DNA from 3 places in the Anaerobacillus alkaliphilus genome. Region 3 is predicted to be linked to each of the others. Evidence: riboswitches for the same ligand, from Rfam matches in the RefSeq annotation. Region 3 holds a riboswitch; each other region holds the start of a gene.
What was found. A riboswitch is a leader RNA that binds a small molecule or an ion and turns the genes downstream of it on or off. The one in region 3 is predicted to bind cyclic di-GMP.
Positions count from the first base shown of each region.

Region 1: linked by a shared signal. The riboswitch ahead of DS745_RS20515 (EAL domain-containing protein) and the one ahead of DS745_RS07380 (hypothetical protein) in region 3 are both predicted to bind cyclic di-GMP.
Region 2: linked by a shared signal. The riboswitch ahead of DS745_RS18895 (type II secretion system protein) and the one ahead of DS745_RS07380 (hypothetical protein) in region 3 are both predicted to bind cyclic di-GMP.

Region 1 is NZ_QOUX01000047.1:12,328-16,620, reverse strand. Features, by position in the region: gene DS745_RS20515 (EAL domain-containing protein) at 1-1,605, opposite strand, end outside; cyclic di-GMP riboswitch class I at 1,715-1,798, opposite strand; gene DS745_RS20510 (stalk domain-containing protein) at 1,923-3,509, opposite strand; gene DS745_RS20505 (DUF4269 domain-containing protein) at 3,595-4,128, opposite strand; gene DS745_RS20500 (hypothetical protein) at 4,128-4,293, opposite strand, start outside.
Region 2 is NZ_QOUX01000046.1:745,273-749,565, reverse strand. Features, by position in the region: gene DS745_RS18905 (type IV pilus twitching motility protein PilT) at 1-260, shown strand, start outside; gene DS745_RS18900 (type II secretion system F family protein) at 262-1,467, shown strand; cyclic di-GMP riboswitch class II at 1,514-1,597, shown strand; gene DS745_RS18895 (type II secretion system protein) at 1,752-2,258, shown strand; gene DS745_RS18890 (prepilin peptidase) at 2,300-3,061, shown strand; gene pilM (type IV pilus biogenesis protein PilM) at 3,109-4,092, shown strand; gene DS745_RS18880 (hypothetical protein) at 4,096-4,293, shown strand, end outside.
Region 3 is NZ_QOUX01000026.1:77,657-81,949, reverse strand. Features, by position in the region: gene DS745_RS07385 (S-layer homology domain-containing protein) at 266-1,312, opposite strand; gene DS745_RS07380 (hypothetical protein) at 1,808-2,182, opposite strand; cyclic di-GMP riboswitch class I at 2,385-2,469, opposite strand; gene DS745_RS07375 (hypothetical protein) at 2,795-3,277, shown strand; gene DS745_RS07370 (sigma factor-like helix-turn-helix DNA-binding protein) at 3,515-4,108, shown strand; gene DS745_RS07365 (IS110 family RNA-guided transposase) at 4,235-4,293, shown strand, end outside.

The DNA of each region.
Region 1 (4,293 bases), on a different contig from region 3:
TTCGGAAACGCTACATAAGTCTTCAATACTAGTATTCTCGATAAGTAATAAAAACTCATCTCCGCCCTGCCGAGAGATGACATCACCTTCACTCAAACAGGAACTCATAATCGAGACAACTCTTTGAAGCAATAAATCACCAACATGATGGCCTAGGGTATCGTTAATCGTTTTGAAATTATCAAAATCAATAAACAAGACTCCTAATGTCGACTTCGTCTCGCTCGCTCTTTTTATCGCCTCTTCAAGCTTCAAACTGAACAAATAACGATTTGGTAGTCCTGTTAATTGATCTTTATAGGCTAACTCTTTGATTTCATTCTCAGCTTTTCTCTTGTCTGTAATATCTTTAACGAAAGCCATCACACTAACGGAAGTATTGTGTTTAAAGATCGGAACGATATTGATATCAACGATCACTTGATGTCCACCTTTATGATTAATCACACCTTCAACTCGTTGTCCATTCCCTTGTTTCACTGCTGTAAAAATTTGATCTAGTTCTTGATAAGAATTGGCATCAATGAACGTTGTACTATTAATTCTTAAGAGCTCCTCTTTGCTATACCCTGTTAATGTTTCCGCTGCTGGATTTACACTAAAAAGCTTACCGTTGTGATCTAGTTCAAAGATTGCATCTAAAGAATTTTGGTATAACGAATGAAACTTTTGTCGGGTTGACTCCAACTCTACTAGTACTTTGTTAAGTTCTTGTTCGGCAGTTTTCTGTGCGGTTATGTCGCGTGCCATATAAACAAAACGACATACCTTATCTTCTTCAATGATCGGGTTACAGTTTCCTTGAAGATACACCCAGTGGCCGTGTTTATGTAAAAAGCGAGAAGTAATGGTTATTACTTGAAGATTTTCAAGAACCTTTTTCAAATTTCTTTTCACAATACGAAGATCATCGGGATGAACAAAGTCCAATATCGATTTGCCTATCAGCTCTCGCAACGTATATCCTAAATACTTCTCATGTGAAGATGAGGCATACTCAAAAATGCCCTTCTGATCAATAATCCCCACGAAGTCTGATACATTTTCAGCTAACAGTCGGTATTTCTTTTCGCTTTCATAGAGTTTCTTATCTGTATTTCGTTGTTCAATAGCAATAGAAGCTAAGTGAGCAAACACTTCTAATAGTTCTAATTCGTCTTTCAGCGGTTCACGGGTTTCACGGTAATAGAGAGCAAAAGTTCCCAGAACGGTTTCTTCAGAGGAAATGATCGGTTTTGACCAGCAAGCCTTTAACCCATAGGAAAGCGCAAGCGATTTGTAGTTTTTCCACCGGTCATCGGTTTCAATGTCCTTAACAATCACTGTTTCCATGAAAAACGCAGCTGTTCCACATGATCCGACTCCTGGTCCAATCTTTGTACCAGCTAACGCTTGATTATATGCATCAGCTAAGCTTGGTCCAACACCTTTTTCCAACGTTTGATTTTGCTCGTTGTAAAGAAGGATTGAACAAATAGTACCGGTGATCAATGTTTCTATTTCTAAAGCAAGACTCTTTAGGATTACTGTTAATTCGTTACCCGTTGCAATTTGTTTTAATATGTTATTCTGCGAATTTAGTACCTGTTTATCGAGTGTTTTCATTTACGTACAATTCCTTTCATCTATTAATAAGATCAAAGTTTAACTCAAGCATCAATAAATTGAATGTCGTTAAAAACAAAAAAAACACCCGTCAGGATGTTTTTCCTAAAACGGCACCTGGCTGGCGTAACATAATGTTGTAGCCCCTATAGTTTTGCGTCCCAACATTTCTGTTGGTTTGCCCGAACGTTTCTTATTTAATTAGAAATTTAGTAAAATAGACCTACCAATACTTTACCATGAATATCTTAATATTACCAATATTTTATATTAATCTAGCCTCTCGTACAAGTTCAAATTAATAAATTCGGAAGTAGTTATTTTTCAATGATAATACTTCGAGATGAGGCTTGATAGTTGACCTTGGCACCGAACTGTTCGGAAACAAAACGAATTGGAACAAAAGTCCGACCATTATTAATTTCTGGTGCAACATCGATTAACCTCTTTTGACCGTTGACCAGTACGTGTTGGTCATTAACAGTTAATACGATCGTGTTACCACCATTTTTTATCGTCACTGTTTTTGCATTTGGATCCCAATGAACATGTGCTCCAAAAGCTTCACTAATTACCCTAATCGGGACAAGCGTACGGTTATTTTTTAGATATGGTGGATGATCTAAAACAGCATTTTTCCCGTTTAGTAACCAACTGGGTTGATTAAGCCAAAACATCATTTCCGTTTGAAGATAAATTTTGGAATGCCAAAAAGCAACACCATTTTGCTGTAGACGCTTAATCATCTCTACGGTTTCTTTACCAGAGAGAGGATTATTAAAGATAAATACAGTTTTCAGGCTTGGAAGCGTATTTAATGGCGTCAGAATACGAATATTATTACTGTCTGCATAAATAGTTTCCAAGTTTAATAGATATTTTAATGGATCAATACTCTCTACGCGATTGTAACTAAACTTCAAGTATTGTAATTCTTGAAGTTCCTTCAAAACAGTGATGTTCGAAATTGAATTCGACGATATATCAAGAACCGTGAGTTCTCTTAACAATCGCAAATCGTTGATATCCTGAATAAAGTTACTTGATAGATTTAGATTTTTAAGGTTTGTCAATGACGCTAACGGTGATAAGTTTCTTATACTATTTTGACTCACATCTAACTCTTCTAAATGAACAAGAGAAGCAAGTGGACGTATATCTTTAATGCCCATGAAAACCAAACTAAGACTTCTTAATGTTGTTAGTTTACTAATTTGGTTTAAATCAAGATTACCTCTTAATTCGTAATCATACAGTAACAATTGTTGTAAATTTGGAAGCTCTTCTAACGGAGTAAAATCCTTTATTGGGTTATGCCATATTGAAACTCCTTCTAATGAGGCTAATTGTTCAATACCCTTTAGATCTTCTAGCCCGTTTCCAACTAAAACTAATTCCCTCAAATCCATCTGTACTAGAAAACCTAAGTCACTTAAAGGAATGGCTGCTAACGTTAATGACTCTATTCCCGATAGATTTAGAACTGGTGCTAAGTCACGTACCTCAGATCCATAAATTGACAGTTTTTGTAGTTTCGGAAGCTCATGTAAGAGCTGCAAATCACTGATCCTTCTAGTATCTATAGATAGATGGTTTATCTTTTTTAAACCAACCACTAATTTAAGATCCTCTTGAGAGATCGAATGGTTTATGATTAATGTCTTTACATTTTGTAAATGCTGAATTCCTTCTAGCGTATCGGTGCTACCTTCAATGTTTAGTTCAGTAACTTTCTCTACGTCCTCCTTAGTAATCGGTCCTTCCGGCATTTTTAGTTGAATCCTAATAGCTCTTTCTAAGTTAGGATCTGGAAAAGACAGCGTTTGATCATTTGCTGAGACTTCTGCTCCTTGTCCAATAATAGAAACTACGACCATTATTAGCACTAGTATGTATTTTTTCATCTGTAACCCTCCCATGCTTACAAGTATTTTATCATTAACAATACTTGTAAAATAGACTTTATTGCCGACTGGGAATAGTTACCTTTTAAATCAAACAGATATTCCTACCGTAATTGATCAGAGATAGATAAGGATCACTTTCATCTAAACCTAATACTTTACAAAAAGCTGGCTCAGTTTTATATCCCCGCTGTTTCAAGCTGATAACTTGATCTCTCAAGGTAGGGATGCATTTTATTAGTTGGTCTTCAATTATCATATGAAGGTAAGCGTTTTGTTCGAAAACAGGCTGCGGTTGACCAAACAATTCAAACTCATATCCCTCAAATAAAAAATTGGCTTTTACGACGGGTACATCTCTAATTATTACTTCCTTTAGTCGATAATTATCGAGGTGACTGTATAAATCTTTCACTTGCTCTCTAAATCTACTGAAATTATGAACTTCCATAATGATGTCTAGATCAGAACCATCTACATCAATTCCAATCGGTAAAGTTCCACATAGGATCGGGGTGTAAATAGCGAGATTATCCATGATCCCTACCTTTTGGATCGCATCGTACGCTCTTCGTTGCCGCTCATTGCCCAATTTTAAATAGTCAATTGATGTAAACATTAGTACCCACCCCTCTTGCTATGAAAAATTGGATTCCTCTCACTAAAGATAAATGAAGTTAAAACTTCCTCGTCGGCCTTCACTAATTTCTCGCTGATTTCTTGCGTGCTATCGGCATAGGTAAAACCTTGCGCATCTTCATAAGCCTGAAGCATATCTACAAGG
Region 2 (4,293 bases), on a different contig from region 3:
TATTAAAAGCGATCGTCTCTCAACGATTATTCCCAACAATAGATAAAACAGGACGTTGTGCAGCAACTGAAATTTTAATCAATAACTCGGCGATTGCCAATTTAATCCGAAATGAAAAGATCCATCAAATCCATAATATTATGCAAACAAGTAAAGCAAACGGGATGCATACATTAGAAATGTCGATCAAGAGCTTAATACAGCAAGAGTTGATCTCAAAAGAAGTTGCAGCTCCTTACCTAGTAGAAAGGGAGCAGTAAGATGGCACAATTTCAATTTGAAGGTCGTACTCGTTCTGGAAAAAAGCAAACAGGAATGATTAATGGCAACACGAAGCGAGATGTAATAGCAAAATTACGAGAACGTGGTGTTGCAGTCACTCAAATTTCGGAAGTAAAGGAATCGGTCTTCCGGAAAGATATAGTCATCGGAAACCCTGTTAAATACCAAGATTTTGTCATTTATTTGCGACAGTTTTCAACCCTGTTAAAAGCAGGTGTCACCTTAGTTGATGCAACGAATATTTTGTCTAAGCAAACGGAGAGTAAATACCTAAGGAAAGCACTTGCAGAAGTTGAGGAAGATATTCGCGCTGGAAATCCATTTTCAGATAGTGCGGCAAAGCATAAAAAGATCTTTCCGCCGATGTTTATTAATATGATGCGCGCTGGAGAAGCAAGTGGAACGATTGATGAAGCATTAGAACGTCTTGCTGATCACTTTGAAAAGCAGTACCAAACAAGGCAAAAGGTATTCTCTGCGATGGCATATCCGACAGTTATTGGGTTCATAGCGATATTTGTTGTGATCTTTCTCTTAACAACGGTTGTACCAACGTTCGCTAATATGTTGCTTAGCTTTGGTGGTGAATTACCTGCAATTACTGTATTTGTCTTAAGTGCAAGTGAGTTTGTTCAATCGTCTTGGTGGCTGTTTATTATCCTAGCAATCGGGCTCTATGTAGCCTTCCTAGTAGTCAAAAGCAAACCAACTAGTAAATACTATTTAGATTTTGCAATTCTTAGACTGCCAATCTTCGGAAAAATGCTACAAAAGGCAGCACTGGCCCGAATGGCACGAACATTAAGTTCATTATTTTCAAGTTCTGTACCAATTTTACAAGCAATTGCGATTGTCGAGAAAGTCGTCGAAAATGAAGTGATTGCAAGAACATTGCAAAAATCACGAAGATCATTAGAGGCCGGTTTGCCATTAACTGAGCCGATGCGAGATCATTGGGTGTTTCCACCTTTAGTTGTTCAGATGATTGCGATTGGCGAAGAAACAGGTTCTCTAGATCAAATGTTATCAAAAGTCGCCGATTTTTATGAAACAGAAGTAGAAAATGCCACTGATCGGTTAAAGTCTTTAATCGAGCCATTAATGATTGTGTTCTTAGCGGCCATCGTTGGTACAATCGTTATTGCGATCATGGTACCGATGTTTCAAATCTATTCCGAAATTTAGTGAAAATAGTAGAAAAATAGTACAATGTATCTAATTTTTGTAGTACAATAGACTTGGAAGTGAAGAAAGATCATCTACAATATGGGCACTTTGATGATCTGGAGCTAGTAGTGCAACCGGCCAGTTTACAATTATTCATGAGCTAAAACCAGTTAAATAGAAGGACAAGCTATCATTTTACATCATAAGAAATATCCTCCTAATTAAAACTGCAGATAGGGATTGAGTAATCGTGAGTGGTTTTTTTATATTTACTAACAAACTTAAAAAGCGAGGGATTTAACATGTTAAAAAGATTAAAAGATCAACGTGGTTTAACATTAATTGAGTTACTAGTAGTAGTAGTTATTTTAGGAATTATCGCTGCAATTGCAGTACCAAGTGTTGGGGGATTGATTGATAATAGTAAGAAGGATGCGCATGTGGCAAATGCTACGCAAATGATAAGTGCTGCCAAGTTGGCGATGACATCAGAGAAAGCATTGCAAACTCAAGCAAATCATACAGATGGATTAAAAATATCTCTTAGATATCTTGTTAAGCAAGGTTACATTGAATTACCAAAAGATCCTGATAACGGAACGTATTCAATGATGGCAGATGCAACAGATGCTAAAACCTTATACGGAACAAGCGCAAATGACCGAGGAGCTTCTTACGTTGTGGTTACTAGAAATACTACTACTAATCAGTATGAATACACAGTTAGATTATTTAATGGTACTCGAGGAGTTAGAGATGGTGATAATCCAGTTGCAGAGGCTAGCTTAGATAGAACACAAGTAAAATAGTTAAATTTAAATAACTTAGATAGTTAAAAGGACTTGATCCCATGGAAATCATACTCCACATCTACCTTTTCCTCCTAGGTCTCATCCTAGGGTCATTTTACAACGTAGTTGGATTACGAATACCTAAAGGTCAGTCAATATTGAAACCGCCGTCTCATTGCCCTTCGTGCAATGAGCGGCTTCGTTTTATCGACCTTTTTCCAGTATTCTCATATCTAGCTTTTCGTGGCAAATGTCGTCATTGTAAAACGAGGATATCACCAATTTATCCTGTTTTTGAATTAACGACAGGTATATTGTTTGCAATCTCGCCAATCTTTGTTGGCTGGTCATTCGAATTACTTATCGCACTTTTACTTATTTCATTATTAATTATCATCTTTGTTTCTGATCTTCATTATATGATTATTCCAGACCGTGTCCTGTTATTTTTCCTGCCTTTATTCATTTTAGGCAGAGTACTTGGGCCAATGGATCCGTGGTGGAGTCCAATTGCCGGTGCTTTCGTTGGCTTTTTCCTTCTCTACGCCATCGCTGTTGTTTCGAAAGGTGGCATGGGCGGGGGAGATATCAAGTTGTTTGGAGTGCTTGGAATTGCTTTAGGTCTTCAAGCAACACTCTTGACCTTGTTTTTTGCAGCCTTTTTAGGTTCAATTGTTGGTTTAGTTGGTATCCTTTTGAAAAAAGTAAAAAGAGGGAAACCAATTCCTTTTGGTCCATTTATTGCTGTTGGGGCTCTTATAGCTTATTTTTTTGGACAGGAAGTTATTGGCTGGTATCTTACACTATTAACCTTTTCATAAAAAGCGATATAATATAGTAGACGTATATGTTTTAGGGGGAAGAATGAATGGCATTTCTTTTTGGTAAGAAACCACCAGTAAATATCATCATAAAGGATCATGTGATTCGTTACGTTGATAGTAAAGCGAACAATCTTCAGTCTATTAAGGAGTTTGGTGAAAGATACCTTCCTGCTGGGCTTATTCGTGATGGAAAGATTGTCAATAGAGACAGTTTAATCAATATCTTAGAGGAATGCGTTGAAAACTGGGGTCTCAAGAAACGCAACGTTAATTTTCTTGTACCTGATTCGACCGTTCTGTTTCGCAAGGTTTCTATCCCTAAAGACGTTGCTGATGATGAAATAAAAGGCTATCTATTTTTTGAAATTGGCACATCCATTCATTTGCCATTTGAGGATCCAATCTTTGACTATCACATACTTGGTGAAATAGAGGATAAAAAAGAGATATTACTTTTTGCTTCGCCCGAAAAAACGGTACTAGAATATGAGCAGTTGTTAGAGACAGTCCAGTTAAAACCAGTAGTTGCTGATTTATCTTCGTTGGCCTCTTATCGGCTGTATCATTATTTAGACCTATCTAAACCTAATGAACACCTTTTATTGCTGCAAGTTTCTATTAACTCTATTAATCTCAGCATTTTTCATCAGCATAAACCGGTGTTTATGAGGCATTTAAACATCGTTGATCTTGACAATTTGTGGTCAGAGAAATTAGACGATAATGGAGATCTAGCGATTTATTGTCAAAACGTCGAGAAGATGACTGGCAATTTGCAAGACAACTTCTTAGAGATAGAACGTGTCATCAACTTTTATAAATTTTCGATAAATCAAGGTAATGCTGAAGTAACGAAAATTTTAGTTACTGGTGATCACCCTTATTTAGATTATATTAAAGAGAAGCTAGCAGAAATGACCAGTATAAACATCATTTCTTTAACGGATGATGAGTTTAAATTAACAAAAGGTGAAAGCATTCCTTATCGTTACCATTTACCACTTGGCTTGCTTTTAAAAGAGGTGTAACGAATGCTTGTTGATATTAATCTACTTCCACAAAAACCAAAGCGAAGTTTAAAAGCAATCATTATTACAGCAACAATCTTAGCAACAGCCCTTGTTTTTTTCATTAGTGGGTATTTTATTTATGATAGTAAAAAAATGAGTCTCGCTACCATCCAAAATGAAACCGAAATGGTCATCAAGCTCCGGGAAATCGCCGAGCAA
Region 3 (4,293 bases):
ACGAAGGCTTATTTAAGTCCGCCTCTTTAAGGGGAAAAGATCTACTTGACCTTTAAAGCATTATACGCTGTCACCACCCGGAATTTGTCGAAATAATGGGAAGCGTAGGGGAAGCTTAGGGGGAACCGTCCCCTTGCTTTTCCTGACAGGTATAAGAAAAAGTCCACAAAAGAAATGTTCTTCTGTGGACTTTTTCTTATTGGTAAATGATAGTACAGCAGCAGATTAACTCTCCTTATCAGTACTAGACATAATACGAATTGTTTTACCTATAATTTGTCACTAAATCATAGTATTTATACCTTGATGAAAATTCCCTTGATCTCCGAGTCGGAATTTCAGCTTTTAGTAAAGCTAAATTTAAAAGGATTTCCTCGTTGCCTTCTTTAACCCAAATGTAGCCAATCGTATAATGCAATTTATAATCATTTTTAGAAGGCTCAATTTCGACCCTTACTGCTTTGTTTTTGAAATTTTCTCGGATATAGTTGTCGAATATATCAGTCATTCCGGCTTCCATATCAGCAACACTTGCGTATTCAAACCCAGCTAATTCTACAGGAATGATGCCCTCTTCTGTTGTTACATGAACTACGTTTCCTGAATAAGGTACAGTTCCTGACAAAACGCCGTTAAATTGCATTGGACTAAAATCTATAACCCTCTTTAAAAACACAGCAAATTCCGCTCTTGTAACGGCTTGATTAGGCCCAAATCTTTCAGGAGAGTAACCAGCTATTAAGTTATTAGAAGCTAATTGACGAATACTTCCTTTTGCCCAGTTTGCTTCATGTAAATCTTTAAATGTAACCTCTTTCCTTCCAGAAAGTTTAATATAGGGTCTAGCAAGAATTACCGCAGTTTCTGTGCGACTAATAGGCTGATTTGGTCTGAATGTCCCGTCAGAATATCCTGACATTAGACCTTTTTCATTAGCGATAGATATTTCTCGAATAAAGTAATGGTTGTTTCCGATATCCTTAAACTCACTCGTATATTTTACAGATGAGTTATTTAATAAATGAGGATATAATTCTCTAACTAATAACGTTGCAGCTTGTGCTCTAGTAATTTTTTGGGTAGGTCCAAATGCTCCCGCCCCAATTCCTGATATAGTTCCTCTTTCCGTTAAAGATACAATACTTGACTCTGCCCAGCGAACAGACTGTAAATCATTGTATATAGCTACCTGATTACTTTCCATTATTGTAGCAGCAGTTGCTACTTTTTCTTCATTGTTGGTTAGGCTTAGAAAAGCCAGACCTCCACAAATTATCACAGTTATTAAAAATCCATATAAATACTTTCTCATGCAATTCTCCTCAAAGCTCATATTTATTTACCTGATCTCTTTAATCTAATAAAAGACCATATTAATCTTATTACTAGAAATTATTTCCTGTCAACACCAATCTGTTGTTAGCAGACTATATCTCGCAATCTATTAACGTAAGCCAAAATAGCTTCTTCCGTTTGTTTTTGTTACACTGTTCCAGACTCCATCACTTTCTTCAAAATTAAAGAAATTTTCAATTCGATATGGACCCCAAAATACCCAATGTTACCAAATCGATGATACTCTATTCCACTCAGAGTAATCATAATTATATTTTATTAGGGTAATAGAATTGGGACGGTTCAACCTATGTTCGTACAGTAAATTTAGTAGCAAATATTCCCTTTGAGCGGAGGGAGGTGCCTGTCACTACCCGAAATTTGTCGATAAAGAGAAGGCAAGAACTTGAGCAAAATAGAAATAACCGCTCCCACGATTAATGGATTAGCGGTTATTTCTATTGTAATCAAATTATAGGTAATACCCGTCTTTAACTAACTCCGGAGGTACTCCGAAAAGTAATTTTCTAATATTCTCGTAGCCAACATATCGGTGTTCGATGAGAAAATCATAAAACATTTTGTATTCTAATCGAAATTGATGTTTTAACTGATATATAAGGAAGTTAAAACTCTGGATTTTTGGTTTGGTTAAATGGTTTGGTAGATACTTCTCAACATCATCTTCAGTAATAGTTCTACAGATGTAGCCAGGTCTGATATTTAAATGGTTTGCACGATGAAAAAGGTCCTGTAGCTTTTCATAGAAGTCAGGGTTTTCATTTCGGATACCTTTTAACCGGAGGTGTGCCTGATTTAGTTCTTCAACACTAGCAATAGCTGGCATAACAATCACTCCTTATGGATTAGCTTTATATATTTTAAAAGGGGAAACTTACAAAATCTTGTTTCAAGTGTAATTGTTTAAAAGGTTAATATTTAATATAAAAAACCTAGATTTTTTTAAATAAGTATAGTTCGGGATAGAAATTCTACCAAAAGCAAAAAGACTAACCGAATAGTCGATTAGTCAAGAAAACTATCAAATAATCGGTAACTGGCTGGCTTAATCAACAGATCTTAGCCCCTTTAGTTTTGCGTCGCCACTTTTCAATGGGTTTGCCTTTTTCAATTTTTGTATGTATGTTACTTATTGGAGAATAACTACTTAAATTGATTATATAAGCAAAATTACCTATATGCAATATCGACTTTTGTGGTTAGGTAGACCTACATTCATTTGATTTGTGCCATATAAGGTAGTGGTTCAGAAAACTAACCTGTAACGAAACAAAGACCAAAATTCCCTTTATGTAGCATACGCTGGTAACTTAACAAATTTGTCTTTATATAAAAATGATTTACGTTTTATAGTAAACTTAAAAATGCGCTACACCCGATTTAACTGTGTGAGAAAGTTTCTTATATTATAGTAAAATTCAGTAAAAGGAAGGTTCAGATGAGACATAAGAGACAGATCAAATTAAACGAAGAATATACTCCGCTTCCTTCTTATGAAGGTGATGAATTTTTTCCGAACGGCATTTTTAATTTTAATATATCGAGGATAACTGAACATATTCACGATGGAACACTAAAAGTTGAGAAGGAAACAATTGATGTGGGTAGTTGGTTCGAGACTCATTACCATGCATCTGTAAATGAAGAACACTTGCCGACAGTTGATGTAAATAAACCGGTCATTCAGGCGGAGGTCCAGCCAGGCGAGTTTAATATTATCGATGGCAACCATCGAATGGAGAAGGCTTATCGGGATGGTGTGACAAATATTCAGTCATACAAACTCCGTGGTGAGCAACTCTTGCCTTATTTTATGAAAAAGCAGGGTTATACAGCATTTGTTGAATACTGGAACTCGAAGTTGAAAGAGGATGAGCGGAATAAAAAGTTAAAAGAGAACATGCTCAGTTATAGAGAATGAAATTTTGGGAAGTTACTGATTTGCTTAGAATGAAGGTAAAGCAGGAAACTTCCTCTTTAAGCATTATATTCAAGCCATTTTGTATTTTACGTGATGCAGGTGGGCCTTCTCCTATAAGTCGATAGTATTTAAGAAAGTGAAGGCAGCGGGATTTGAAAGTTGGCTGAAGATTAAATAAACTATGCTAAAATATTTATGCATATCGTAATATACTTTTTAAGCAGAGGTGGTATTTTTATGGGGGAAATAGAGATTACCAAAGAAGATATGCTTTTTTATTTAGATATGATAGGTTCAATTTATGGTCCATCTTATAAACCTAAGATTGGTAAATTAAAGCCTTACTACCCTTTTCTTAAGGAACCAACTTCAGAAGAATACAAGAGGTTTATTCAGGTTTATCTTCATTATAGAGACTGTTTAAATGAACGAGAAAAAACGATACTAGATTTTCAGTATAGATTGAAAGGTGAGAAGTTAACACTTGATCAAATGGGAGAACAATTTGGAATTTCCAGTTCTCGTGCTGCGCAAATTCGAAATATAGCTGAGTTACGAATAGCAAAAGCTATCCGAGAATTTTTAAATGGTAAGCCTAAGAAATCGTTTGGTTCGCTCCTTGAAGGTCAACCAGACGAGGTTTTAATTGAAATTGCACTGGCAATTTGTCCCCATTCTCGTGTTCTTCGAACTTACTTAAAGCAGGATAAACCTATGAGTTATATAACAAGAAAAAATTTAAAGCATGCATTGTTTCGTGCATGGTGGTTAGATTTATTAGATCATCGAGAAAAAGCTATGAAAATTCTAAATGTTAAAAATGAGATATAGATCTGGTAAATCTGGTGCCTAGTATAATAAATAGTTGGGCTAAATAAAAAATACCATCGTTTTCATGTACAATGGAAGGACCTATCACAGAACTTCCAAAACCCCTCACCACAAGGAGATGAAACGATGGTATACACATTATTGAACCATATTCAAGGAAAAAAGGGAAGTCGATGGGCTAAGTT